One region of the Chitinophaga sancti genome, then DNA from elsewhere that is predicted to be linked to it. Evidence: riboswitches for the same ligand, from Rfam matches in the RefSeq annotation. Region 1 holds a riboswitch; the other holds the start of a gene.
What was found. A riboswitch is a leader RNA that binds a small molecule or an ion and turns the genes downstream of it on or off. The one in region 1 is predicted to bind S-adenosylmethionine.
Positions count from the first base shown of each region.

Region 2: it holds a riboswitch for S-adenosylmethionine, as region 1 does, so the genes downstream of both, SIO70_RS20635 (PLP-dependent aspartate aminotransferase family protein) here and SIO70_RS11175 (PLP-dependent aspartate aminotransferase family protein) in region 1, are expected to answer to the same signal.

Region 1 is NZ_CP139247.1:2,664,814-2,679,867, reverse strand. Features, by position in the region: gene SIO70_RS11205 (multidrug efflux RND transporter permease subunit) at 1-610, opposite strand, end outside; gene SIO70_RS11200 (efflux RND transporter periplasmic adaptor subunit) at 649-1,800, opposite strand; gene SIO70_RS11195 (TolC family protein) at 1,856-3,187, opposite strand; gene lipA (lipoyl synthase) at 3,666-4,589, opposite strand; gene SIO70_RS11185 (hypothetical protein) at 4,693-5,547, opposite strand; gene SIO70_RS11180 (DUF2851 family protein) at 5,790-7,091, opposite strand; SAM riboswitch class I at 7,204-7,327, shown strand; gene SIO70_RS11175 (PLP-dependent aspartate aminotransferase family protein) at 7,456-8,634, shown strand; gene SIO70_RS11170 (homoserine dehydrogenase) at 8,685-9,866, shown strand; gene SIO70_RS11165 (Maf family protein) at 9,949-10,509, opposite strand; gene SIO70_RS11160 (geranylgeranylglycerol-phosphate geranylgeranyltransferase) at 10,509-11,450, opposite strand; gene SIO70_RS11155 (KdsC family phosphatase) at 11,472-11,993, opposite strand; gene SIO70_RS11150 (Rossmann-like and DUF2520 domain-containing protein) at 12,044-12,808, opposite strand; gene topA (type I DNA topoisomerase) at 13,195-15,054, shown strand, end outside.
Region 2 is NZ_CP139247.1:5,040,277-5,055,330, forward strand. Features, by position in the region: gene SIO70_RS20585 (SGNH/GDSL hydrolase family protein) at 1-147, shown strand, start outside; gene SIO70_RS20590 (succinate dehydrogenase/fumarate reductase iron-sulfur subunit) at 250-996, opposite strand; gene SIO70_RS20595 (fumarate reductase/succinate dehydrogenase flavoprotein subunit) at 1,003-2,919, opposite strand; gene SIO70_RS20600 (succinate dehydrogenase cytochrome b subunit) at 2,932-3,582, opposite strand; gene SIO70_RS20605 (anion permease) at 3,621-5,051, opposite strand; gene SIO70_RS20610 (porin) at 5,096-6,250, opposite strand; gene SIO70_RS20615 (efflux RND transporter permease subunit) at 6,457-9,483, opposite strand; gene SIO70_RS20620 (efflux RND transporter periplasmic adaptor subunit) at 9,509-10,903, opposite strand; gene SIO70_RS20625 (TolC family protein) at 10,926-12,287, opposite strand; gene SIO70_RS20630 (TetR/AcrR family transcriptional regulator) at 12,391-12,999, opposite strand; SAM riboswitch class I at 13,212-13,325, shown strand; gene SIO70_RS20635 (PLP-dependent aspartate aminotransferase family protein) at 13,466-14,635, shown strand; gene SIO70_RS20640 (amidohydrolase family protein) at 14,671-15,054, shown strand, end outside.

The DNA of each region.
Region 1 (15,054 bases):
CTTCATCGGCAGATACGTTCATTTCAGCCAGCTTATCAGGCTTCAGCCACACACGCATACTAAAGTCATCCGCACGGGTGAAGATATCACCCACACCTTTTGCACGCAGCAAGGCATCTTTAATAAAAATGTTCGTATAGTTATCCAGGAAGGTTACATCGTGTGAACCCTTTGGAGAATATAATGCCACCAGCATCAGGATACTGGGGTTACGTTTTCTTACTGTAAGACCTAAACGTTGTACTTCCTGGGGCAGGGTTGGCTGAGCGATACCCACGCGGTTCTGTACATCCAGTGCCGCAATGTTGATATCAGTACCTACTTCAAAGTTTACAGTAAGGCTCATAGAACCACTGTTCGTACTGTTACTGGTCATGTAGGTCATACCAGGCGTACCATTCACCTGTACTTCCACAGGAGTCGCTACGGTCTGCTCAATGGTCTGGGCATCCGCACCAGTATATGTACCTGTTACCTGCACTGTAGGAGGTGAGATTTCGGGATACTGACCGATAGGCAGGTTGAGCATCGCCAATATCCCTACCAACACCAGTACGATAGAAATTACTATCGCGGTGACTGGTCTGCGTATAAAAGTATTTGCAATCATGATCTTCTTCTATTGATTCAAACTCAAACTGGTTATGATTATTTTTTAGGAGCCTGGCCCGGAGCCTGCTGTGTTTGTTTCGGTACACCTGAAGTGTCGATTGTACCACCATCACGTAAACGCTGGAAACCATCCGTCACTACCACTTCGCCTGATTTAAGACCATCTGTAACAACGATGAGGTCTCTCATTTTTGGGCCCAGGTGGATCTTACGTTGCTCTGCGATTGTATCTTTTGCTACAAATACAAAGAACTCACCCATCTGTTCTACTACAGCTCTGTAAGGAATGATCACGTTTTCACCACTCTGCGCATTCAATACCTGCAGTACCGCGCTCATACCATCTTTCAGCTCATCTTTTGGATTCGCGAATTCGATACGTACTTTGATGGTAGCAGTCTGGTTATCCACCCCACGGTCAACAGCGAGGATCTTACCCTTTTCAGAATATGCAGTACCCCCTGGCAGTGTAAGGCGGAAGGTAGAGTCACCAGGAGTGATGGTCTTACCCTGCATGGCAGAAAAGCGTGGAATATCAGTTTCGCTTACCACGAAATCAACCGCAATCGGGTTTTCGCTGGACATGGTGTTCAGCAATGTGGTTCCCTGGCTGATCTGTGCACCCAGCTTTACCTGGGAGATACCAATACGGCCAGTGAAAGGCGCTTTAATAATGGAGAAATCCAGGTCAGTGCGGGCAGAGGCCAATGCTGCTTCGGCGGCTGCTACGCTTGCACGGCTGGTTTCGAGTGTTGCATCAGCATTGTCCAGCGTCTGGCGGGCAATCGCATCCTGCTTAGCCAGTTCGTGGTAGCGGTCCGCATCTTTCTGTGCACGTACCAGGGTCGCTTTTGCACTAGCCAGGTTCGCTTCTGCCTGGCGAGCAGCAGCTTCATATTTACGACGGTCTATTTCATACAGGGCTTTTCCTTTCTGCACGACCTCCCCTTCTTTAAAAAAGATACCGGTGATATAACCACTTACCTGCGCACGCAGTTCCACCTGGTTGAGCGCCACCACTGTAGCCGGGTATTTATCATAATAAATAGCCTGTCCCATAGTAGCAGCCGTAACATTTACCTTGGTTGGAGGCATTACCATAGCACCTTTTTGTGCCGGACCTTTACAGGAAGCCAGAAAAAACATACCTGTAGCGCCAATGAGGAGAATGTGTTGCTTTGTTTTCATCTGAAAATATTTGTCCTTTCAATGACTGATTGTTGCAATCAGCCAGTTTTATCATTTATTGAATTGATGGTGTTAAAGTACCCAATGCCACTTCCAGGTCTATCTTGCTGGATAATACAGTGTACATAGCATTATAGTAGTTCAGCTCTGCTGAGCGGAGGTCTGTCTGGGCGGTGATTACTTCCAGGTAGGTCTTTATCCCCTCCCTGTATTGCAGATCGATCAGGTTGTATACCTCTTTGGCCAGATCCATGTTTTCCCTGAGCACGAAATATTCGTTCAGGTTACTCTTGTAAGAGGCCATTGCCTGGGTATATTGTGTATTGATCTGTTGCTTCAGTGATTCTACATCCCAGTCGGTACGCTTGATGTTCAGCTCAGCTATCTTGATATTATGGGTGCGTTTGAAACCCTGGAAGATAGGCATCGATACGGTAAGACCTACCAGGGAGTTAGGATAGTTATTGTTGTACAACTTCCCGAAATCCTTGTTGAAGTAGGCGAAGGTATAACTACCGGATGCCGATACAGTAGGGAGATAAGCCCATTTATTATAGCGTAGTTCTGCTTCCAGGAGTGAACGCTGGGTTTGCAGTAACTGGTACTCGATCCTGTTCTGGTAAGTAACGGTTGTGTTGGTATCCAGCTGTATGCTCTGCGCCATTTGGATGGTATCGTATTTCACATCCAGTACAGAGTCTGCCGGGAAGCCCATATACTGTTTCAGTAAAGCATTTTTGGCTTTCAGGGATTCTTCCCCTGTTTTCTTTTGCGCTTTGGCATTGTTCAGGGAAATAGTGGCTCTCTTGTAGTCGGTTTTGTCTACAATACCGCTTTGGTATTGATTGTAGGCATCTTTGAGGCTACGTTCCAGGCGCACGATATCCTCATCCAGCACGGCTACCTGCGCTTTGGTAAGCAGCATGTCGTAGTAAGCTTTGGATACATTGGATACCACATCGATCTGATTGCTGGTGGTATTTTGCACAGCCTGTTGACGTACAACCTTAGCTGTTCTGCTGGCCAGCAATACATCCCTGTTAAACAGGTTTTGTGTTAAAGTAAAGGCTGCAGAAGAGGTGTTCTCCACACCAGTGGTGATAGCGGCACCGTTAAAATAAGACGTCTGCAACTTCAGATAGTGGTTCAGGCCGGCGGCCAGATTCAACTGGGGATACCAGTCTGCCAGTTTGCTCTTGATGGTATGTTCCGCAATCTCCTGGTCCAGCAATGTTTGTTTCATCACTGGTTGGTGAATAAGCGCATACTGGATACAATCCTGTAGTGACGCTTTCGGCATGACGGAATCAGATACCTGCTGTGCAGAGGATGAGGTGCTAATAAGCCCCGCTCCCAACAAGGCGGTCAGATAAATTACTCTTTTCATAAAAGGTTTTGACAATCAGTTTCTTCTTTAGACCAATCGTAGAACAAAGCAATAATGCTGTATGTTCTTTGCTTGCGCAGTAATAATTAAGAATTTAAATAAGACACACAATACCGGCTAAGCACAGATCAATATGTACTAACAATCAAACAGGTAGGTTGCAGGTAATGTAGGTGTAAGCTGCGGTTCTGGTCGTATATATGGGCATATACCGGGAAATATCCGCATATTTCCCTGAAACAATTTGAAAAATGTGTTGCGAAGATAACTATTCAATTAAATTTTCTATCTCTATAAATCAACAGATTGTCTATTATTTTGACAACTGTTGAATTAGTTGGGATAGTAACTCAAGGTCTGCTGGTTATAAAATGCACTCCTATTTTTACAAATATATTCTAATCGCAATTGAGATGCGAAGATATGATGGAAATAAAAAAATCCATCACCGCTGATGGATTTTAATAAACTTGATCAGTTATTTATTTGGCCGCCCACTATGGATATGCTTCTCTGCATGGTAGGAGGATCTTACCAATGGTCCTGATTCAACATAATCGAGTCCCATTGCGTAACCGATCTCTCTGTACTCTGCAAACTCATCCGGGTGAACAAACCGTATTACAGGCAGATGTTTTGGTGTAGGCTGCAGGTATTGACCAAGGGTCACTACATCACAACCATTATCATACAGATCCTGCATCGCCTGGATCACTTCTTCTTTGGTTTCACCCAGACCCAGCATGATACCGCTCTTGGTACGCATACCTCCGTCTTTCAGACGGCGGATCACCTCGAGGCTTCTGTGGTATTTAGCCTGGATACGCACCTGTTTTGTCAGGCGCTCCACAGTTTCCAGGTTATGAGAAACTATCTCTGGTGCTACATCGATAATACGCTGCAGGTTTTCCCACTGGCCTCTGAAGTCAGGGATCAGGGTTTCCATAGTAGTTTCAGGGCTCAACGACCTTACAGCCTTGATGGTGTTGGCCCAGATGATGGAACCACCATCTTTCAGCTCATCCCTGTCTACGGAAGTGATCACAGCATGTTTCACCTTCATCAGAAAGATAGCTTCTGCCACACGCTGAGGCTCATCCCAGTCAACTGCTTCTGGTCTGCCAGTGGCTACGGCACAGAATCCGCAGCTACGTGTACATACATTTCCTAATATCATGAAGGTAGAAGTACCGGCTCCCCAGCATTCACCCATATTAGGGCAGTTTCCGCTTTCGCAGATAGTATGTAATTTATGGGTATCTACCAGGCTACGCACCTGTTTGTAGTTTTCTCCTATTGGTAATTTGACACGCAGCCAATCAGGTTTTTTAGTCCTGGGGGCAGGTGCAGCATCAGGTGCTGTACTGCAAGGTGTTGCGGTCGTGAGTATTGGTTCTTGCATCTCTGATCCTTTCTTTAAGATTACAAAAATAGTACTTCTTGAGGGAATCCAATAAAAAACGCTTTTGCCGGGGCAAAAGCGTTTTTTATATTATTTCTCATTTTTACTTCTTCTTATTCCAGCGCTTACCGAACTGTAAAGCTACATAAGCATTGAAAAAGAACTTCTTAGGATCGTTTTCAACCATTATAGGTATATCCTTGGTATAATATTCAGCATTTACACCAACCTCCAGCGCGCTCACTACTTCATTGAATCTGGCCCAGTCAAAACGAAGACCTGTTTTGGCATGTACACCTGGCGCTATTGTCACCTCTCCCCAGCCTTTCCCAAATCCACCGCCACCAATGATAGAGTTTCTATCCAGGAATGCCTGGTTATCAGCTACGCTTTCACCATATTTGATAGACTTTACGGTTACACCATCATCCGGATCAACTACATTCAGGTAATAAGGTTTCAGCAACCCAATTGAAAGACCTCCATAGTAAAAGGCATTTACCAACACCCCGTTCTTATTGGCCTTACCACCTAACAATTTCTGCTGCCCGATACCGATCTTCACCTGGTAAAAGTTATTCTGCTTACCATAGATATAAGGTTTTTCAGAATATACAAATCCGTATTGGTCTACTCCCTTGATCGCACCAGACTTCTTATCTTCTTTTGGATCTTTCTTCTCTGCAAATTCAAACTGGAAAAAAGTCACTTTCGTTCTGCTGCTGCGATATCCTTTTTCAAGAAAACCGCTCCAACCGTCGGTGTTAAGACGTGCACCTACTGAAAACTCACGCTGATATACATTTTCCAGTTCTTCCTGCTGTTTAAATGAGGCAACGGGCTTAGACTTCTTCTGCTCCCTGTGCTGTACTCCTGACTTCACCGACGAGCTACTGTCCTGTGCCTTCAATCCACCTGCCGCTACCAATAAAAGCAAGAATAAGTGTAATTTTTTCACCTGTATAGATTTGTTTTTGTTAAGGGAGTAATATTAAATTATGATTGACCAGCCTCATCACGAATTACAAACAAAAGTATCCTGAGTCTAACTGTATCGCCCACCATTACTAATAAACGTAAGGGGCGTAATATTGGTATACTTATCATTACAAACCTACACGTTTTTTCTTTCATGTGTAAATTTGTTTTTATCCCCCGGCCTCGTCTTCACTTAGATATAACGCACTCGGAGTAAAATGGTTACAGGGCAATGCCAGTCTTCAGCAATTTGCATCCTACAGCGCATTCCAAACATCGCTTTTCCTCACAGTAGTGCTGCTTCAGGTGCAGCAATGCCTGGGAATCTGCGGCATCTCCTGCCAGTATCCCCACTTTTTTCCAGCCTTCCATCACACTGTTTTCCTCTGCGGGCAGCGTTTCCATCATGCCCAACGCCTTTTCCTGGTATTCCGGCAATCCTTTCTCCCTGCCATATAAATACAACAAGGGTAAAATACTATTGATGATCACATTCCTCGTTACCATTATGCCCGGTCTGCGCATAACCACCGCCGGGGTATCGAACCTGTAATGATCCTTCCAATAGCCCTCCGGCTGCGCAAACAGTACCTGCTGAAAATGTTGCAGATCTTTCATTTCCAGCAGCCGGGCAAAGAGATCCCTCCCCTGCTGTAACAATACCGCCAGGCTGGCCAGCCTCACCGAAGGAAACGAAGAAGGCCGCATCCGCAACCATCTCCACTGATGAGGCAACAATGACAGCAGTTGATATTTCCGCTTCAGAAATACATATTCTGCCTGCAGTTCTAATGGATAATCATCTACAAACTGCCCTTCCAGCATTCCCGCCTGCCCGAATAAAAGCGCTTCTAACTGTACAAGATTATGCTTATTCCGCACCAGCAGTGTATATGGCAGGGATTGGGCCAGCTTCAGAAATGCATCTCCATTTACCGGCATCCCATAGCTGTGTGCAATCGCCCAGTAGCAACACTCCTCCCAATTATTCCTGCTCTTATTCAGCCACTCTTTCATCATATTTGCCCTGCTTTCTAACCGCTCTACCAGCATGCGGTCTTTCCAGTTTCTCCAGATCAACCGCTCTACTGTTGCCACATTCCCTCCACAAGGCACAAAATGACCGGAATGTTTCAGCTGCGCATACCTGTTCAGCAACATTTTGGGAATAGCCGACTGCAATTCCAGACAAGGAATTCCCTGCGTCGTCGTCTCATCCAGATCATGCTCAAACACCACATGCAGAATCACATTCTTATACCGTAAATCCCGCTGATGATTGTGCCTGTACCAGTCAGAAGTCTTTAAATGCAATTCTACATTTCCAGCCCAGGTAGCATCGCCTATCCGCAACCGGGCATTGCTAAAATCCGGACCATCATTGGTATTCAGTACTCCCGGTTGAAGTACCTGCACAGGCTCTCCTTCTATCGTATGCAAGTGGGAAAGGGTAAACAAACGATGTTGCCAAATATATTGGAACAGCTCCTCTGTGAGGAGCGGGGCAATCTGAACAATGGTCATAAATTCATCTTTACTAATAAATTTAGCATTCCCAACACCAGATTTCCAAATTTTTCTTTTTTTGGAAATCTGATAGAGTTACCATTAACTTTGCACCCAGTTCTTTATAGATGACTTATCCAGAAAGGCGGAGGGACTTGGCCCTGCGATGCCTTAGCAACCAACCTTGTTTAACAAACGAGGGAAAGGTGCTAATTCCGGCTTCGGTTATACATATAACCGGAGATAGATAAGTTGGCAGAGATTGACATTTTCATCGTACTTAATAATACTGAAAAGGCTCTTCCAACTACGGAAGAGCCTTTTTTATTTTGGGTAGTTATCGTTCTGAACCACCTGTTCATAACCGTATAATTACTTTGCGTTGAAAATAGCTACACAGTTATTACATAGTATCCCGATAGATGAATTGACGGGCGCCATTTCCGTTCCCATCTATCAGACCTCTACCTTCGTACAGGAATCACCCGGCATCAACAAAGGGTTTGAATTCTCCCGTGCCAACAATCCTACCCGCAAGGTGCTGGAAAACATTATCTGCAGCCTCGAAGAAGGCCACGCAGGTTTTGCCTTTGCCAGTGGTATGGCCGCGATCGATGCAGTAATGAAACTATTAAAATCAGGAGATGAGATCATGGCTGTCGAAGATACTTATGGCGGTATCTTCCAGATGTTCCAGCATATGTTTGAACGCTTTGGCATCAAAGCAAACTTTGTAGACACCAGCAATACCGACAAAGTACTGGCTGCCATCACGCCAAATACAAAAATGATCTGGCTGGAATCGCCCACCAACCCTACATTACGCGTATCCGATATCAAATCCATCAGCAAGATAGCCAAACAGCACAACGTACTGCTGGTAGTAGACAATACCCTGTGTACACCACTGCTGCAACAACCTATTCCAATGGGTGCAGACATCGTGATACATAGTGCTACCAAGTATCTTGCAGGGCATACCGATGTAATCGCAGGACTGGTTGTAGTCAACACCAAAATACTGGCCGATCAGTTACGTTTCAATCAAAATATTTCAGGAAGTATACTCAGTCCCTTCGAAGCATGGCTTACGATCAGAGGCATTGAAACCCTCTGCCTGCGCCTCGATAAGCAATGTAGCAATGCCATGGCCATCGCCGCCTGGCTCTCTGCACATCCCGCTGTGGATAAGGTTTTCTATCCCGGACTGGCATCGCACAAAAACCACCACATCGCCCGTAAGCAACAAAAGCAATACGGTGCACTCGTGAGCTTCTCTCTCAAAAGTGACAACATCAAAAATGCAATCAGAGTAGTGAACGCCACCCGGCTGTTTAAACTCGCAGAAAGCTTTGGTGGTGTAAAGAGTATGCTGGATCATCCAGCTACTATGACACACCGGAATATTCCGGAAGAACACCGCAAGAAAACAGGTCTCGCGGATTCCTGCATCCGCCTCTCTGTAGGTATTGAAGATGCAGAAGATCTCATTAACGACCTCAAACAGGCACTGGATAAACTGAACCTGCCTGCAGGTAAACAAATTACAGTTTTACAATAAACGCAAAACCGTTTTGCAACGGACACTGAATGCAGCACTAAGTATTGAACATGGAAAACAAAATTATCAATCTGGGGATTTTCGGATTTGGTTGTGTGGGACAAGGACTTTACGAAGTATTGAACAGAACTAAAGGTATCAATGCGCGTATTAAGAAAATATGTATCAAGGACCCCAATAAGCCTCGTCCAATCGACGCCAGCTATTTCACTACAGACAAAAATGATATCTTACAGGACCCTACTATCGATGTAGTAGTGGAACTGATCAATGAAACAGAAGCTGCTTTCGAAATCGTAAGCACCGCTCTGCGTAATGGTAAAGCAGTAGTAAGCGCCAGCAAACGCATGATCGCCGAAAACCTGCCAGCACTCTACCAGTTACAGGTAGAAAACAAGGTGCCTTTCCTCTATGAGGCATCCAGCTGTGCCAGTATTCCGATCGTACGTAACCTGGAAGAATACTACGACAATGATCTGCTCAATGCAGTAGAAGGTATTTGTAACGGGTCTACAAATTACATCCTCACGAAAATATTCGAAGAAAATCAAAGCTTTGACGAAGCTCTTCAAAAGGCGCAGGAGCTGGGTTTTGCAGAAACTGACCCTACTTTGGATATCGAAGGGTACGATCCAAAATTCAAGATCGTTATCTTACTGTTACACGCCTTTGGTACATTCGTAAAACCGGAAGAAGTATTCAATTTTGGTATACATCGCCTGAATGATTTCGATATTCAGTTCGCAAAACAAAGGAACTCTACAGTGAAGCTCATAGCTGGTTGTAGAAGGCAAAACGGGAGTGTGAATGCATCAGTATTACCACATCTCGTGAAGGAACACAACCTGCTGTATGATGTATACAATGAGTACAATGGTATTCTGCTCGAAAGTGCATTTACCGACAAGCAGTTCTTTGTTGGTAAAGGTGCCGGTGGTACCGCTACTGGTAGCGCAGTGCTTTCCGACATCTCTGCACTGACATACAATTACAGATACGAGTATAAGAAGATCAAGCAGGCTAACTCTCCGGTGTTTACCAACGATGTGCAGTTAAAGATTTATCTGCGTTATCGTACAGCCGATCAGGTACATCTGCCAGACTTCTACAATATCTCTGAAAAATATGAATCCTCTACCTGGCGTTATATAGTTGGGGTGATCAATCTGGAAAAGCTGAAGGAAGCTAAATGGCTGAATAATCCAGATGTAAACCTGCTGGTATTGGAATAGAAATTGTGTTAATAGGAAGTATCAAAGTATTAACCAACCAAAATGAAACGGCGTTCCTGCTCTGATCAGGGCGCCGTTTTTTTTATAATCTTTCTACGACATTGCTTACAGGCAATCCCATCACGTTGTAAAAACAGCCATCGATTCTGTCAATACCTACCGCACCAATCCATTCCTGTATGGCATAAGCACCGGCCTTGTCATAGGGTTTAAAGTGATCTACATAATACGTGATCTGCTCTGTCGTCAATGGTTTGAAGTGTACTGCTGTTTCTTTTGAAAAAGCGTCTTCCTCACCATTGCGGATTATAATCACCCCTGTTATTACACGGTGCTCCCTGCCACTGAGTGCACTTAGTATACGGATTGCATCCTCCCTGTCCTTTGGCTTTCCGATAATAGTTTCATCCAGTACTACGACCGTATCAGCAGTAATAATGATATCGTCTGCCTGGCACAAAGGCACTACGGCTACTGCCTTCTGACGCGCAATGTGAACGGGAATATCCGGGATGTGCATATCGGCAGGAAAGGTCTCTGCCGTCTCTACTACCTTCACTTCAAAGGGAATACCTGCCTGCTCCAGCAGCTGTTTGCGCCGGGGTGACCGGGAACCCAGTATGACACGTTTGCCTGTATACATCAGAGGAATAATTTAAAGAAAACCATCGACAGAATACCTGACAGCATCACCAGTTTTACCAGGGAACTCACTTTGTGATAATGCTCCGGCAGGTGTGCTTTTTTCAGTAAAGAATATATATAGTAACAAGGCGCCTGTACGAAAATAACCAGGTAGGCAATCGCAATATACCAGCCTATCAGTGCTACTCTTACCTCAACTACCACAATCAGCACCTGCAATCCCAGCAGTAATCCATAGCAAATCTTCTTAGCTGGTTCCACACCCCATACAATTGGAATCGTGCGACAACCATCTTTGCTGTCGCCGATTAAATCTTCCAGGTCTTTTACAATTTCCCTTACCAGCGAAATCATAAAAGCGAATACTGCATAGATACCGATTATCTGAATCAGCTTTCTGCCTTCGGGAGACATGATGGCTTCAAAGCTTTCATAGATCTGTTTCTCATAAAAGCCTACCACTACCACAGCCAGCGCTGTGAGCAGGGAGATAACGACATTGCCGATCAGTGCCTGACGCTTGAAGGAAGTAGAATAAAACCACAGCAACAGTGAACACAGTACCTGTGTAAAGCCCAGGTAGATCTGACCGATCTTCCATGCAGCAATAAAACCAATACTCACTCCTGCCAGGTTAAAAATGGTGTGCCAGGCCATGGCCCAGCGACGGTTGATCACCTTGTCCAGCACCATTTTGTCAGGCTTATTGATGATATCAATATTAATATCGAAATAGTCATTAATAATATAACCGGCAGCAGCAATCAGCACTGTCGATAAACTCAGCAGGCAGAAAGATGCCACGGACAAGGAAGGTTCCACACCATTATAATGGAGTATAGGCGCTACTACACAGTATTGTAGTAAATATTGCGTAAGTGCTATATATAAAAGGTTTGGATACCGTACCAGTTTGAAAAAAGCTGTCAGTAACTTCATAATCAATTAATTGGAAATAAATCAGCGGCTGGCTATTTCTTCATCTATCGTCCAGTGCCCATTAAGTTTCAGCACCTTCTCGATTACTTCCCTTACACAGCCATTACCACCATTTACCGGTGAGATATAACGGGATATACTTTTGATTTCAGGTACAGCGTCGGCCGGACATACCGGCAAGCCTACCAGTTGCATAGCACGGTAATCCGGGATATCGTCTCCCATAAAAATGACCTGCTCCCATTGCAGGTCATTCTCGAATACATAATCCTGCAGCTTTTCCTGTTTATCAGTAATGCCGGTATAAATATCTTTTATTCCTAATCCCTGTAGCCGGCTTACCACACTTTCAGATCGTCCACCCGATATGATGGCGATACGGTAACCTTTCTTTACGGCCAGCTGCAAAGCATACCCATCCTTAATGTTCATTCTACGTGATTGCTCCCCATTTGGTAATAATTGAACAGTACCATCTGTGAGTACGCCATCTACATCAAACACAAAAGTGGTGATGGGCTTAAAAAGAGATAAAACGTTCATTGCGTTTATTAAAATATCGTATTGCGCAAAAGTAGTATAGATTTTTGATGTCAGGCATTATAGAAATCATAAATGCTGTCAGACATCACCTTATAAATTTTCTGCAAGTGTGGCTGATCCTGGATCAAAGCTCTGTGTTTAGACATCGTCTCCTCATCATTTCTCATGGCAGGACCTGTTTGCACCGTTTCAGGAGCGAACTTTTCAAGCCTGTCAAAAGTTTCCCTGATGATGGGTTGAAGCAAACTGAAGTCCAGTCCCATTTGTTCACAAAACTGTTTTGCCCTCACGATCAGGTGATTAGTAAAATTATTAGCAAGTACCGCGCCCAGATGTAATTGAAGCCGCTGTTCGGAGCTAACTATCTCAGTCTGAGACGAAATACTCTGTGCGATAGATTGCAGTCTGCGCATTACCTCGTCATTGCTGGCTTCCAGCAAAAGGGGGATCACAGGATAATTTTTTACCTCCTTACGAATAGATTGTAAAGGATACATCACCCCGGTATGGGTAGAAATGCGCCTGATGGCATCCAGGGATACGGCCCCTGCCGTGTGCAATACGATCCTTTTGCCCAGTCGGAGCTCGTCATTGAGTTCCGGAATGGCCGAATCACTCACTGCCAATAAATAAATGTCTCCCTCCATATTGATATCCAGGAGGTCGTCACTAGCCGATGCATGTAAATTCTCTGCTAATATCTGAGCATTTTCTTTCTTACGGCTTATAACCTGTAAAATCTGGTGTCCGTGTATTTTTAATAGTGTACCGAAACAATGCGCAATATTTCCCGCGCCAATAATTACTATGTTCATCGGGTAAAAGTGGTTATTAATATATTATGGTGTACCGGTCAGATAAAAGCAAAATTTAGGTTGCCGGGCTCATACATTTATATGATACAGCACGTTTCCCTTCCGTTCAGCGTTGTTATCCAGCAATTTAACCATTAAACTGTTAATCATTCATTTTTAATGGATTTCCCAAAAATATTACATTTATATTCAATGTTTTAAAACAGACTGATTTTTTATTCTACCACTTCTTTTATATACTTGCAAAAATCGGATGGCCCCTTTTTGATCAGTTGGCCATCCTCCCGCCAGAGAGAGCACTTAAATTTTGAGGAACTTACTTAAAGCGGTTTTATACAATTTAATACGGAATTTTACGTATCTAGTAGCACATAAAGACGGCATTCATGGCAAAAAATCTAGTAATTGTTGAGTCTCCGGCCAAAGCCAAGACGATTGAAAAAATACTGGGCAGCGACTTCGAGGTCATATCCTGCTTTGGTCACATCCGTGACCTTGAGAAGGATGATATGGGCATTGATATCAACAATAACTTCAAACCTAAGTATATAATCCCCGATGACAAAGAAAAGGTAGTGAAGGACCTGAAGAAGCTGGCCAAGACAACCGAAGAGGTTTGGTTAGCAACGGATGAGGACCGTGAGGGGGAGGCCATCAGCTGGCATTTATGTGAAGTACTGGGGTTAGACCCGGAAGTTACAAAACGTATTGTTTTCCACGAGATTACGAAGCCCGCCATTGAAAAAGCCGTGCAACAGCCCCGCCTACTCAACATGAACCTGGTAAATGCGCAACAAGCCAGACGTATCCTGGATAGGATCGTAGGTTTTGAGCTGTCACCGGTGCTCTGGCGTAAAATGAGTATGCGTAACCACCTCTCTGCAGGTCGCGTGCAATCCGTAGCGGTAAGACTGATCGTGGAAAGGGAAAGAGAAATCAACGGCTTTACTGCTGTAAGCAGCTTTAAAGTAGAAGCTTTCTTCATTTCTAAAGACCTGAATGGTAAGAACATTACCTTCAAGGCCGAAGGACCTACCCGGTTCAAAACCGCAGAAGATGCGGAGAAATTCCTACAGCAATGTGTCGGTGCTGCTTACACCGTAAAAGATATTCAGGTAAAACCCGGCAAAAAATCTCCTGCCGCTCCCTTTACCACTTCTACCCTTCAGCAGGAAGCCAGCCGTAAACTCGGCTATAGCGTGTCTAAAACCATGCTGCTGGCACAAAAACTGTATGAAAGTGGTAAGATCACCTACATGCGTACTGACTCAGTCAACCTGTCAGATACCGCTTTGGGGGATATCCAGAAAGCAATTACAACTAACTACGGGGAGCGCTACCACCAGCACCGCAAGTTCAAAAATAAGAACGAGTCTGCCCAGGAAGCGCACGAAGCCATCCGCCCGACCTACATGGAGAATGCTTCTGTAGACGACAGCGATACCCGCAAACTGTATGAGCTGATCTGGAAGCGTACTATCGCCAGCCAGATGAGCGATGCTGAACTCGAAAAAACAATCGCCAAAATCGATATCTCTACCAACCACGATGAGCTGACTGCCAGCGGTGAAGTACTGAAATTCGATGGCTTCCTGAAAGTATATATGGAAGGCCGCGATGATGAAGATGTAAGTGAAGATGAGGAACAGGATGGTTCCCTGCCACCACTCGCGCTGAAACAGGTACTGGACCTGAAGGAAATGAAAGCGACCGAACGCTTTACCCGCCCTGCTCCCCGCTATACGGAAGCAAGCCTGGTAAAGAAACTGGAAGAACTGGGCATAGGCCGACCTTCTACCTACGCGCCAACCATTACCACCATCCAGAAGCGTAACTATGTGGAAAAACGTGATAAAGAAGGTGTGAAAAGAGACTTCCGCATTCTGACGCTGAAAGATGACAAACTCACTAAAGTAACAGACGCTGAAAATACCGGTGCTGAAAAGTCCAAACTGTTCCCGACAGATCTGGGCATGATCGTAACCGACTTCCTGAGCCAATACTTCGGAAATGTAATGGACTACGGCTTCACCGCCAAGATCGAAGAAGAGTTTGACGAGGTGGCACATGGTAAGAAGATCTGGAACAAAATGCTGAATGAGTTCTATACTCCTTTCCACAAGGATGTGGAAAACACCCTGGAAAATGCTGAAAGGGTGAAAGGAGAAAGACAACTGGGTACCGAAGAATCTACCGGCAAACCTATCGTAGCACGTATGGGGCGTTATGGCCCAATGGTGCAGATC
Region 2 (15,054 bases), 2.4 Mb from region 1:
TATAATGCCATCTTTATTCCTTACCAGGATATATTTGATAAGGCACAGCAATCTGCGCCCGGGAGCTACTGGACAGGAGATGGCGTGCACCCCAGCCTGGCAGGTGCAGAGCTGATGGCAGGTAGCTGGTTAAATACCGTTAAATGAGAATGTATCAAAACTTCTGTGAATCGCTTATCTCCATCCGAATTACCTAAATATAAAAGGCACTTGCGAAAGCCAGTGCCTTTTATATTTTAAACGTACCATCTATTTTTTCAATAACCTGGCCCTGTTGTATTCGTAATTCATACGTGCAATATGAAGCACTGAAATACCTTGCGGACATTCAACCTGGCAGGCTTCCGTATTCGAACAATGCCCGAAACCTTCCTCATCCATCTGTTGTATCATATTGACCACACGTGCAGCACGTTCTTCCTGCCCTTGCGGCAGGATTGATAACTGTGCGATCTTGGCAGCTGTAAAAAGAACGGCGCTTCCGTTCTTACATGTGGCTACACAGGCACCGCAACCAATGCAGGTGGCAGCGTCAAAGGCAGCTTCAGCTACCTGATGAGTCACACGTGTTGTATTAGCCTCCGGTGCCTGCCCGGTATTCACCGAAACAAATCCCCCGGAAGATATAATACGATCAAAAGCCCTCCTGTCTACTTTCAGGTCCTTTCTTACCGGGAAGGCTGCTGTACGGAAAGGTTCGATAAGAATATTTTCCCCGTCTTTAAATTCACGCATATGCAACTGGCAGGTGGTGATATTTTTCACCGGGCCGTGCGCAATGCCGTTGATCATCACGCCGCATTGTCCGCAGATCCCTTCACGACAATCATGATCAAATTCCACAGGGTCTCCGCCTGTCAGGATCAGGGTTTCATTCAGGTGGTCCAACATTTCCAGGAAGGACATATGTGGATTGATATTGTCTACGGTATAGTCAACTAATTTCCCTTCGGAATCAGTGTCTTTTTGTCTCCATATCTTAAGATGTAGTTTCATCTCTGTTTATTTGTAACTGCGTACAGTTGGTTTAATGGTTTCAAAAATCAAGGGCTCTTTATGAAGGATGGGGGCAGCATTTTTCCCATTCCATTCCCAGGCTGAGATAAACTGGAATGCTGCATCATTGCGCATAGCTTCTCCATCTGCTGTCTGGTATTCTTCCCTGAAATGTGCCCCACACGATTCGTTGCGGGTAAGCGCATCATAACACATCAGTTCACCCAGTTCCAGGTAATCTGCCACACGACCCGCTTTTTCCAGCTCGCTGTTCATCTGGTCCCCGCTACCCGGCACGCTGACGTTCTTATAAAAATCCTGTCGTAATGCACCAATTTGTTCAATGGCCAGTTGAAGTCCCTGCTCAGTACGTACCAGGCCACAATATTCATATAATATCTTACCCAGGGTCCTGTGATAATCATCCACTGTGCGATTCCCTTTGATGCCGGTCAATTGCCGGATTTGATTGCGTACCTGGTCTTCCGCCTCCTGGAAGGCTGGGTGTTGCGTACTGATCTTACCTGTTTTGACTTCATCTGCCAGGTAATTAGCTATCGTATAAGGTGCAATGAAATAACCGTCAACCGAAGCCTGTAAAAGGGAATTAGCCCCTAACCGATTGGCCCCATGATCAGCAAAATTTGCTTCCCCCAGGGCAAAAAGTCCCGGTATGGTCGTCATCAACTCATAATCTACCCAAAGCCCTCCCATAGAAAAATGAGCGGATGGAGAAATCATCATCGGTTCTTTATAGGCATCATATCCCGTAATTTTGAGGTACATCTCAAAGAGATTACCGTATTTCTCACGGATCTTTTCCTGTCCCTGTTCCCGGATGGACCTGGCAAAATCCAGGTACACGGCATTTTTCAAAGGTCCTATACCGAAGCCTGCATCTATCCGTTCTTTTGCAGCACGTGAGGAGATGTCCCTTGGCGCCAGGTTGCCAAAAGCAGGATATCTTCTTTCCAGGTAATAATCCCTTTCTTCTTCCGGGATGTCATTGGGCTTTCGTGGATCGTTCGCCTTCAGCGGTACCCATATACGTCCGTCATTACGTAAAGATTCGGACATTAATGTCAGCTTGGACTGATAGTCGCCTGATTGCGGAAGTGAGGTAGGATGAATTTGTATCCAACTTGGGCTGGCCATAAGCGATCCTTTTTTGTGAGCCCGCCAGATAGCCGAACCATTGCATCCCATGGCGAGCGTGGAAAGGAAATAAATCTTTCCATAACCTCCCGTAGCTAATACTACTGCATGGGCAGCGTGCCGCCCGATCTCTCCCGTATCCAGGTTACGGACGATGACACCCCTGGCTTTCCCATCTACCAGGACCACGTCCAGCATTTCATGCCTTGCAAATAGTTTCACGGTTCCTTTACCTACCTGCCGCATCAGTGCCTGATAAGCGCCCAGCAGGAGCTGTTGTCCCGTTTGGCCTCTCGAATAGAATGTCCGGCTAACCTGTACTCCTCCGAAAGACCGGTTATTGAGATAGCCACCGTATTCCCTGCCAAAGGGCACGCCCTGGGCCACAGCCTGATCAATAAGGTTGACAGAACACTCCGCCATCCGGTATACATTGGCTTCCCTGGATCTGAAATCGCCACCTTTCAGGGTATCTGCAAACATTCTGTATATACTGTCACCATCATTTTTGTAGTTCTTTGCAGCATTCACACCTCCCTGGGCGGCTACTGAATGGGCTCTTCTTGGCGTATCCTGGAAGCAGAACGATGAAACCTGGTATCCCATCTCTCCCAGGGAAGCAGCCACGGAGCTTCCGGCAAGCCCTGTACCAATTACGATGACTTCCAGTTTCTTCCGGTTTGCCGGGTTTACAAGTTTGGCTGTTCTCTTATACGCTGACCACTTGTCCTGCAACGGACCTTCCGGTATTTTTGCATCCAATCTCATAACATAGTGAATTTAATGAGTGAAATAAATGTACAGGGGCATTAGTGCGAATCCTCCGCAGATCACTATTGCATACGCAACACCTGCCCGCTGTAACCATTTTACATACCTGGGATGATAGATGCCCAACGTACGCACGGCGCTGTGCACCCCGTGCGCCAGGTGATAAAACAATGCAACCATCGATACGACATATATTATCACGATCCACCATTGTTGAAATGCTGTTATTACCAGTGTGTACAGATCTTTATTACCGTCTTTGTCCAGCTGAAGTGCACCAAACTTGTAATGGTACCAGAAGTTTTGAAAGTGCAGTACCAGGAAAAGCAGGATAACAAAACCCAGTATCCCCATGTTCCGGCTATACCATTTGCTCGCCCTGCCACGTCTGTCAGCTTTGTAGGCTCCTCCCGACTTCCTGTTTTGATACGTTATGAACAATGCATCCACGGCATGTGCAATGATACAGCTGTAAAGCCCGTAGGAAACAATCTTAATGAATATGTTGCCCGATAGAAAATGCGAGTATGCATTAAAGTTATGCTGTGCTGTTTCAGGTGGTAAAAAAAGCTGCAAATTCCCCAAAAAGTGGATGACCAGAAAAAAGCAAAGGAATAGCCCGGTCAGGCACATGATGATCTTCCTTGTTACAGTATTCAAAATCTGTCTATTTATGACGTAATCCGGACTGACTGCTATTAATAATAACCAATCAGCTTCATCCATCCGCCTCCAACGGCCATATAGATGACTAGTAAAACCAACCCGATTTCCAGGCCGAGCAGCCACCACGATTTAAGGTCCACATAACCGCTGCCGAAAAAGACCGGCGCTGGCCCGTGTCCATAATGAGTGAGTACCCCATATATAGAACCCAAAAAGCCCAGCATCATTGCCAGCAACATGGGCGGGATGCCAACGGAAACACCTACCGTTAACAGTGCGGCATACATTGCCGCCACATGTGCGGTAGCGCTGGCGAAAATATAATGACTAAAAAAATAAACCGCGATGATCACAGGGAATGCTATGCCCCATGATAAGCCACCAATCTGTGTTTTGACTAACTCACTAAACCATCCGATAAATCCTAAATCGTTCAGTGAGCTTGCCATCATTACTAAAACTGCAAACCAGACAATGGTGTCCCATGCGCCTTTTTCACCCTTGATATCTTCCCAGGTAAGTACAGATGTCAGCAAGAGCAGTGAAAGCCCTATAAAGGCCGTAGTGGTTGCATCTATTTTGAACATGTCGCCGGTAATCCACAAAGCCAGCAGTACAAAAAAAGCAACCAACATCAGCCATTCATTTTTAGTCACAGGCCCCATCTCCTTCAACTTCTCAGTAGCCATGGCAGGTGCATCCTGTGTTCTTTTCAGTTCCGGCGGGTATAATTTATACAGCACCAGGGGCACCATGATGAAAGCGACTATGCCAGGAACAAAGCCGGCAACCGCCCAGGACATCCAGGAAATATTGATACCTAAATCAGCGGCAAACTTCTGACACATGGGATTACTGGCAGTGCCGGTAAGAAACATGGAAGAAGCGATAAGGTTCATGTAATAACTGTTCAATGTCAGGAATGAACCCAATTTCCTGTGTGTTTCTGGTTTATCAGGCAATGACCCGAAATTCATGGCCATGGATTTCATGATAGGGTAGATAATGCCACCTCCCCTGGCAGTATTGCTGGGAATAGCAGGGGCCAGGCAAAGATCAGCCAACCCCAGTCCGTAAGCCAGGCCAAGAGAACTTTTACCAAAAACTTTGATAAAAAGGAATGCAATACGATTACCTAACCCGGTTTTGATAAAACCTCTTGCAATAAAAAAGGAAATCCCGATCAGCCAGATCACTTTATCACCAAACCCCTTCAGGGCCAGTGTAATGGATTTGCCGGCTTCACCCGGAGCCAGCACCTGTGTAACGGCGGTGATGCCAAGAGCGATCATACACATCGTACCCATCGGGGCGGCTTTTAATATAATGCCCAATATGGTGGATATGAATATTGCGAAAAGATGCCATGCCTCAGGTTTAACTCCCTGAGGGGCGGGAATAAACCAGATAACCACACCGATTACCAGGGTTATTATAGCGTTCTTTAGATTAATTTCTTTCATGATACACTGTTTTTATAATATTGTTGATATGGTAACCTGCAGTACTAAAACCTGCTTTGCAACTGGAGTATAAGCGTATTGCTATTATGTTCTGTTGTATTATCTGTTTCCTTATTATATCTTTCCATTATCAGGCCCAGCTGTATTCTGGCATCATAGTTCTTCAGGAAACCCAAACTGATCATTGGCGTGAAACTATGTCTTGGATTAGGGTTCAGTTTGTAATTGACATCCATATACTCGTACCGGATGGAACACTCGATTGAACTAAGATTTTTATAATTGATATCATATCGCAGGTTGGGCAGAAAATAAACCGCCCGCATCATATAGTCGCCTAAGTGGCTTGCCCTGTCTGCTTCCTTAAGGGAATAATACATGACATGATTGACTCCCTGTTTGGCTTCGGCCTGCATATCAAGCCCCCACTTTTCGTTGAACTTTATGTTTCCTGTTAAATCAATACCCAGGGCATGTACATCTTTCCGGAATACCTTACCATATCCGCCGTTTAAGCCCAGCTTTACCCCGTTCTTTGAAAACAGGTCAAATACCAGCCTGGACATCAGCTGTTTCCCGTTATCTTTGTCCTTTGGCTGGTTCCTGCCATTCCCGTTGACGATAGCAATGGAATACTGTGTGCCTAATTGACCTATTTTAATATCTCCCATTATAGCTGCCCCTTCCTGGAAACTGGTCCAGCCATTCTTTGCAAACTCGTAGTATTGATTGGAATAGTCCATGGATTTGATCACATCAACCGGGTAGGTTTCCTCTATACCAAACCATGGCCTGAATTGTCCAAAGACCAGGTTAAGCCCGGGACTAAAGCTGTATTTCATGTAGGCGTTTTCCAGCACTTTGTTTTTCGGGTCTGATTTAAAGTCGGCCAGGTTCGCCAGTACAACCACCTCTGTGCGTTTGGTCAATTTTACCTGTACCTGTAAACGTACCCGTTTCAAATCAAAATCGTTACTCGTGTATTCATCATCAGTATGATGTAAACCATCTATGTCTACATGGTTTGTCAGTGACGTTACATACCGTGCCTGCAATAAGCCTTTGAACAGGAATTGAGGGTATTTCTCTTTAGGTTTTTCTTTACTGACTTTAACAGTATCCTGTTGTTGTGCAAAAGCTGGTACAACACATGCCACCGTAAATAGTAGCACCAGAATTTTCATTTTCACTGTTCTCATAACAAAAGATTTATGGTTAAAAACGCGCTCTGGAAATAGCATTAAAGCTAAGACGCGACGAATCAGGAAAATAGAACCATCATCATATCTAAACAGAATGAAAGTCATGTTTGGAAGCTCCTCTTATAGCAAAAAAAAACGGGATGCATCAAAACTATGATACATCCCGTTTTTATATTGTCCGCTGCCGCCTTAATTGCCGTTTATCAGTACATCAGTTTATACACCACCGGCGTCACTACTCTCGACAACAACGTCGAACTAATCAACCCGCCGATCAACACGATCGCCAACGGCGCTATCAAAGGATTCGTACTGATCGCGATCGGTATCAACCCGCCTATCGCCGTCAATGATGTCAGCACTATCGGCAGGAACCTGATCTCACCCGCCTCCCGGATGGCCTCATCCAGCGACTTACCCTGCTCTCTCAACTGGTTCGTAAAGTCTACCAGCAATATTGTATTCTTCACCTCAATCCCCGCCAGCGCAATCATACCAATGATTGCCACAAAAGACAAGGAATTGCCCGTCATCCATAAAGCTACTGCCGCTCCTACAACCCCCAATGGGATGACTGACAATACTACAAACGTGCTCTTGAATGTCCTGAACTCCAATATCAGCACCGCTATAAACATAAACACCGTCAGGATAATAATACTGGTAAAATCCCCAAATGAATCCTTCCTTGATTCTATCTCACCGCCCATCTCATAAGAATACCCCTTTGGCAACTGCATCGCATCCATCTTCGCTATCACATCATTCAGCACCTTATCCACCAATACTCCCTTATCTACAAAAGCCGTTACAGATACCACTCTTCGCTTCTCCTGGTGACTGATACTGATCGGAGAGTTCTCCATTTTCAAATCTGCCACCTGGCTCAAAGGAATCGCCTTTCCATCATTGTTATTTACATACAGACTGTTGAACACATCCATCGTTGGTCTGCCCTCCTTATTCCTCGTCAGCAAAATGTCGTAGTCATTATCATTGCTATCTGCATAGTGCCCCAGGTTCAAACCTGCTACTGCCAGTCTCACCGTACGATCTATATTCAGACTTGGAATACCCAGCTGCTGCGCCTTCTCTTTATTGATTACCACCCGGATATCGCTCTTCAGCAACTTCACAGGATTGTCTACATAAATAGTACCCGGTGTTTTCCGCAACATTTCTTCTGCACGACCCGCTAACGTTCTCAGTGAATCCAGGTTATCGCCGAACAACCTGATCTCTACCGGTGCCGGTAAGGCAGGTCCCTGCTCAAAGTTTTTCACTTCTACTTTCGCACCCGGATAAGGTGTCCACAGCTGCCGTAGTTTATCAATTAATACCAGTTTCTTTTCAGGAGAGGTCTCGGGTTTCAACTGTACAAAGATCTGTGCATAGTCACTTCTTTCATGCTCCTGTATAATATTATAATACACCCGTGGATTACCCCTGCCTATATTCGTAGAAAAGTATTGTATATCCTTTTCATTCTTTAACACCTTCTCCACTTCCAGCGCAATCTGCCGTGTATAGGGCAGGTTAGACTGTGCCGGTGTTGTAATATTGATGAGGAACTGTGGCTTTTCTGAAGCGGGGAATAACCCAAATCCTATTATTTTGAACAGGTAAATAGAACCGGCAAAAATGATCACTGTCGCTGCGATAGTTAATAGAGGGCGCCTCAGTGCTCCATCCAGCAATTTACTGTAACTGCCATGGATCAGGCGTTTCAACCCACGCATAAAGATATTACCATCCGGATGACCGGTATGCGCTTTCAACAATTTGCTACTCAGGAAAGGAATGATTGTCAATGATACAAGCATGGAGGCCAGTACACTAAAGATTACTGCCAGCGGTAAACCCCTGATAAAATCACCGGAACCTTCAGGCATAAATACCAGTGGCATAAAGGCAATGATCAATGCTGCCGTACACCCGATTACTGCCAGTCCAATCTGCTTGGTCGCTTTCAGTGTCGCCTCCATTCTGTTATGCCCTTCCAGCATCCATCGCTCAATATTTTCAACCACCACAATACTATCATCCACCAGCAAACCCAACGCTACCACCAAACCAACAATACTCAGCTGGTTCAGGTTATAACCAAATACATTCAGCAATATGATCCCAATAGACAAAGACAGCGGAATAGAGATCATCACAATCAGCGCTGGCCTGAAACCTAGTGGCAACAGGGTCACCGCCACCAGCAGGATCGCAATAATAAAGTCTTCGCCCAGCCCACTCAGTCGCCTGTTTACATTTTGTGCCTGATCAAAATTTTCTACCAGGTCAATATTAGCCGGCAATTTTTTCTTAAACTGCTCAATCACCGGGCCATACACCTGCTTTGTCTTACTGATATTCTCACCTTCTTTTTGCGCAGCCACCAGGAATATACAGCGATGTGCATTCAGGCGGGTAGCATACGTTTCATCATTAAAACCATAATATACATTCGCAATATCCCGCAGAAAAATATTCTTATTACTATTTACATTGATCACTGTATTCCTGATCTCATCCAGTGATTTATAGCTACCGCTACTCTTGATATTGTAAGTGCGATTCCCTGCATCAATGCTACCACCTGGGATGTTCGCCATTTCTCCCTGCAAACTACTGATCACACTGTTCACAGAAATTCCCATCTGTGCAATCTTCTCCATCTGCAATTCAATCCGCACCTGTCTGCCAGGTACACCATGAATCTCTACATTTTTCAGTTCCTTCAGTCTTTCCAGTTCATCCTGCAATTTCTCAGCATAATATTGCAGTTTGTCCATGGACGCATTTTCAGATACAAGGCCCAGTTGCAGGATATTTACATCACTTGGTTGGAACCGCATCACTTCAATGCGTATATTTTCTGGCAGTTCTCCGCGTTTACCATTTACCACACGCAGCACTTCCTGGTACTTTTCATTTACATCGCTGCTATATTTATATTCTACCCTGATCACGGCCAGACCATCGCCAATAGAGGTACGCAACCTTTTTACATTCTCCTGTGCATAGAGTTCTTTTTCGAGTGGATCTACCACGAGGTCTTCCATATCTTTCGGACTGGTACCGGGATACACGACTACCACAGAGTAAGTAGGCGCATGCATTTCCGGGTCTTCGGAACGGGGCATATTAAGGATCGTCGTGATGCCCAGTGTAATAATCATGATAAAGATGACCAGGGTAAACTGGTAATTCTTTACCGCATATGTTGAAATTTTCATGTGCTGATAGTTGAAACGGTTAAACTTATTTTACACTGATCGGACTGCCATCAGTGAGATAAGCACTGCCGGAAATAATGAGTGCACCTGCCTGTTCCAGACCTTTGGTAATGATCACCTGGTCTTTTTCCATACCACCGATGGTCACGGTGACCTTCTTTGCCGTTTTATTATCGTTGGTGATGAATACATAACCAGTACTGCCATCGCCTTCCATCAGGGCTTCGTAAGGGATAGCCCATGGGCCATTGTTTGTTGCTGTTGCGCCATCACCTGTAGCCCTGCCGGCTTCAGACCTACCATCACCAGCAGTCCTGCCTGCCTGTAACCTACCTTCTCCAGCAGCCCTTCCTGCTTCAGATTTTCCATCACCAGCAGTCCTTCCAGCTTCTGATCTACCATCACCAGTAGTCCTTCCAGCCTCAGATTTTCCATCACCAGCAGCCCTTCCTGCTTCTGATCTACCATCACCTGTAGTCCTTCCAGCCTCAGATTTTCCATCACCAGCAGCCCTTCCTGCTTCTGATCTACCATCACCTGTAGTCCTTCCAGCCTCAGATTTTCCATCACCACCATTCGCCTGATTTTTCACTTTCCCACCTGCAGGCTCAATCGTCGCCTTGCCAAACATGCCATAGGCAATAGCTGCAGGCTTTGCACCATTCAAACGAATATCAGCTTTGAATGTACCACTGGTCTGATTCAGACCTTCTGTTTTACGTACTACTGTACCTTCAAACGTCTTTCCTGGTACTGATTCAATTTCAATCGTCGCTTTGTCCTGTGCCTGGATTTCCGCCCATTGTTTATTGCTCAGGTCTACCCGCAGCAGCCAGTTGCCGGCAGCTGCACCATTCGTTTCGAAGATGGGAGTACCAGCTTGCACCAGTTGACCTTCGTTAGCGAGTTTACGTAATACATACCCGTTAGAGGTGGCACGGATCTGTGAATGACTGCGATTGAACTCAGCTGATTTAAACTGTTCCTCTGCTATGTTCATCGCCGTTTTTGTATTCTGCAATTGTTCCAGTGTGGCTACGCTATCCTGGTATAAGTGTAGTACACGGTTGTAGTCACGCTGTGCTTTTTCAAAACCCAGTTGTGCCTGCGTAACCTGTGCATTGATCTCAGTAGGATTGAGGGTAGCCAGTACCTGACCGGTTTTGATCGCATCGCCTTCTTTCACAGCAAGGCTTTGAATGATACCACCGGTTTTAAAAGAAAGCATGGTTTCATCGTCAGTAGTAAATTGTCCGGACACGGCTATGGTAGCGGTACCTGTGTGCTGACCATTTAGTGGCAACAGTTTTACCGGGATCACTTCAGTCGTATTTTTGTTTTCAGCGGCTTTGTTATCTCCACAGGAAGCAACGAAGACAGCGAGAAAAGAGAGTAGTAAGATGGCGTGAATAGTTTTCATATATCAACGTTTAATATTGTTATTATAACTGGTAAGCGGCGGCCTGCAATTCAATGTCGGCCATAGAAGTTTGTACCCCTGCAAAAGCAACAGCTACCTGCAGGCGTGCGTTGGTTAATTGGTTTTGCGCATCCAGCAGTTCCAGGTAAAGGAGCTGACCGGCTTTGTATACTTTGAACTGATCGCGGTAATATTTTTCAGAAAGGGCTAGTTGTGTTTGAGCATTCTGATAATTAGCGACAGCGGTATGGTAGTTATTGTAAGCCGTGGTGAGTGCGAGTTGCAGCGAACTATATATTTCGTTGTAAGCCGCATCGACGGTTTTTATTTCAATGGCTGCCTGTTGTGCTTTGTGCTTTTGCTGACCGGAGGTGAAGAGGTCCCACTGCAGATGTACACCCCATAAGAAATAGCGGGTTTTATTGTCTACACTCCAGTTGAAGCCCTGTGAACCAAGGTCCAGGAAGGTGCTGAGTTTCGGAACGAGGTAGGAGTTGTATTGTTTGTATTGCAGACCTGCGATCTTTTTTTGCTGTTCCAGCTGTTGCAGTTCTTCCCGTTTTGTAATCGTGCTGGTATCGGCTACCGGCAGGAGGGAAGCGGTAGCAAAAGTGGTGCTGTCCAGAAGAATAGTATCGTTCAGGGGTTTGTTGAGGAGGAAGTTGAAATATGCTTTTGATAGGGTGCGTTGGTTTTCAGCACTGGTGATATTGGTGATAATTTTTTGTTGTTCTGCCTGGGAGCGTGTCAGGGCAGTGGTATTGGTCACTCCGTTTGCAATAAAACTTTTATTGACCCTGATATTTTCATCTACCAGCAGCATGGCAGCGTTGTAGATTTCAACAGCACGGCAGCTTTGGTAGTACTGGTAGTAAGCAGTTTTGAGATCCTTCACCAGTTTACGCTTATACACGTTTACTGTTGCCTGTTGCAGGGAAATACTTTCGCTGCGGATTTTGTTGGCATACCAGATCTCTGTGTTGATGAGCGGGAGGGTGGTGTGCAGTTTGGCATCGTAGAAATTATCGGGATTGAGGAGCACGGATTGATTTTTCAGCTGTGGAAACTGGTTGCTGCCCGTGAGCTGGTTGAGGCTCGAGTACACATTGTTCAGCAGGTCTCCGAGTGGAATGTCGATGGTACGACCACCGGCTGCACGGGTATAATCACCTTCCAGGCTCACGCTGGGGTAAAAGAGTGATTTGGCTTCCTGCAGGGCATACAGCGATTTGTCCAGCTGGAAATTGCGCTGCTGTAGGCCCTGGTTGCGGGTAAAGGCTTCCCGGATGTAGTGTTCAAGCAGCGTATCCTGGGCAGAAAGGCGGAATGATGCGCCCAGGATAGCTACTATGAACAAAAGTCTTTTTTTAATGCGTGTTGACATAATGAACACTGTTTAGTAAAGTGGTATAAAAAAAGACACGTTAAGTGTCAATGAAAAAAGGTGGATTATTATTTGTGTCAACCTGATGGTTGACACAAACAATTTATTTCTGAATAATTTGCATAAACTCTTGTATTGCAGACTGGACAAGGGATGCCTGCTCTCCTTCATTCAACCTGGTCACTTTCATCCTGTCACGGATAGAGAGGGCGATAATGCCATGTCCTAAACTCCAAAAGATCATTCCTGCTTTTACAGGATCAGAGAAACGGAGGTGGTCTTTGGCAGCTTCTACTGTATTCAGCAGGAACTGAAAGGAGCCGTTACAATTTTCCCAGAAATCATCTTCCTGCACCGCTTTCATAGGAGAGCGAAGTATGAACATGAGATCGTAGAGGTCCGGGTTGGCAATGCCATATTCGATATATGCTTTCAGCAATTCCCGCAGTCGCTGCATGGGATCGGCAGAAACAACATGCACCTGGAAGTATTCATGCAGCTGATCAAACGCTTCGCGCTGGATCTCGTAAAACAATTCGTCTTTATCCTTGTAGTACAGGTAGATGGTAGCAGGGGAATACTCAATCTTTTCTGCAATGTTGCGGATCGAGGTTTTCTCATATCCATCTTTAATAAACATCTCCATGGCAGCGCTGATAATCAGCTTCCGCATCTCCTGTTTTTCTCTTTCTTTCCTGTCAGATATCCCCATAATGATTTAATTTACAATGCAAACTTACTGAACGGTGTTTAGTAAACCAAATAAAATCTCTCCGAGGCAGGTAATTTCTCTTGTATTCCTTTCCCTTTCTGTCCCTCCGCTAAGGAAATCTTCTTTTGCCGAAGGCGAAAGAAGATTTTTTTGCTTCATTTTCTTGGAAATTTGGAATTTCCCGCTTTATCTTTGCATCAGTTCTTTAAGATACCTTATCAAGAAAGGCAGAGGGAAATGGCCCTGCGAAGCCTTAGCAACCATCCTGTTCCACCAAACAGGAAAGGTGCTACATCCATCCCGGATCAAACCGGGAAAGATAAGTCAGTAGATTTGATCGATATTACTCAATATACTTTTAAACTCACCTGACTATCCAGGTGAGTTTTTTTATGCCCACTCCTTTCTGATAAGCTCTCACGGAACCCTGTTTAATCAATTTCATCATCAACTAAAAAACAAACCGATGAGCAACATCACCCACCTTCTCCATTCCATTCCGGTAGATCCGTTAACAGGTGCTATCGCGGTTCCGATTTATCAGACCTCTACCTTCGTTCAGGAAGCACCCGGCGTGAACAAAGGCTATGACTATGCCCGTACCAACAATCCTACACGCGAAACGGTAGAGAAAATCGTGGCCGGCCTGGAAGGCGGCAGTACCGGCATCGCTTTTAGCAGCGGACTTGCAGCTATCGACGCTGTATTAAAACTGCTGCAATCAGGAGCTGAAATCATTGCTGTAGACGATATTTACGGGGGCGCTTTCCGCCTTTTTGACAAGGTGTACAAAAAGTTTGGGATCAAAGTCACTTATGTAGATACCAGCGATGTACAAAATGTACTGGACGCCATCACACCCGCTACAAAGCTGATCTGGCTGGAAACACCCACTAATCCAACTTTAAAGATCTCGGATATCGGGGCGATCGCGAAAATAGCCAAAGCCCATAAAATCCTCTTTGCCGTAGACAATACTTTTGGTACCCCGGTATTACAGCAACCCCTGTTGTTAGGTGCAGATATCGTCATCCATAGCGCTACCAAATACCTGGGTGGACACAGTGACCTGATAGCAGGTGTGGTTGTCACCAAAGAACCTGCATTGGGAGCTGAAATCAAATTTTACCAGAATGCCTGTGGTGCAATATTGTCACCATTCGACAGTTTCCTGTTAATTCGTGGTATCGAAACCGTTCACCTGCGTGTGCGTCAGCATTGTGCCAATGCAAAAGAGATTGCACGCTTCCTGGAGCAGCACCCATTGGTCGATAAGGTATTTTATCCCGGCCTTTCATCACACCCTCACCATGATATTGCGAAAAAGCAGTCTAAAGGATTCGGAGGCATTGTGAGTTTTACCCTAAAAACAGATACGGAAGCTGCGGCACAGCAATTTGTGACCAGCACCAAATACTTTAAGCTTGCTGAAAGCCTTGGTGGTGTTAAAAGTTTGTTATGCCATCCGGCTGCCATGACCCATAAATCTATCCCTGACGAAACGCGCAGAGCCGCCGGGGTAGCGGATAGCCTGATCCGTTTAAGCGTGGGATTGGAAGAACCGGAAGACCTTCTGGCCGACCTCGCTCATGCCTTTCATCAAATTCAGTCCGCAACGGTCGCGATATTTAACTGATAGTTCGTAGTTTGCAATACTGCAAACAATACTGAATGAAGAATTATCTGTTGATGACCATAGGGGCAATATTTCAAAGCTGCCTAATTTTTGCGCAGCAGGGACCCCTTACGGTACTGAAAGATATTACGCTCATAGACGGCAGCGGCGCGCCAGTGCGCCAGCATGCAAATATGGTGATCCAGGCAGATAAGGTGGTTTCTTTTCCGGATACTAAACACCTGCCTAAAAACGCCAGACGCATTAACATGAACGGCAAAACGGTCATGCCGCTGCTGATCAATGCCCACGGGCACCTGGGACTGATAAAAGGAAATACAGCTACCGCCAATAATTATACGGACGCGAATGTGAAACGGCAGCTGGAACAATATTTACACTACGGCATCGGCGCCGTATTGAGTATGGGTACGGATCAG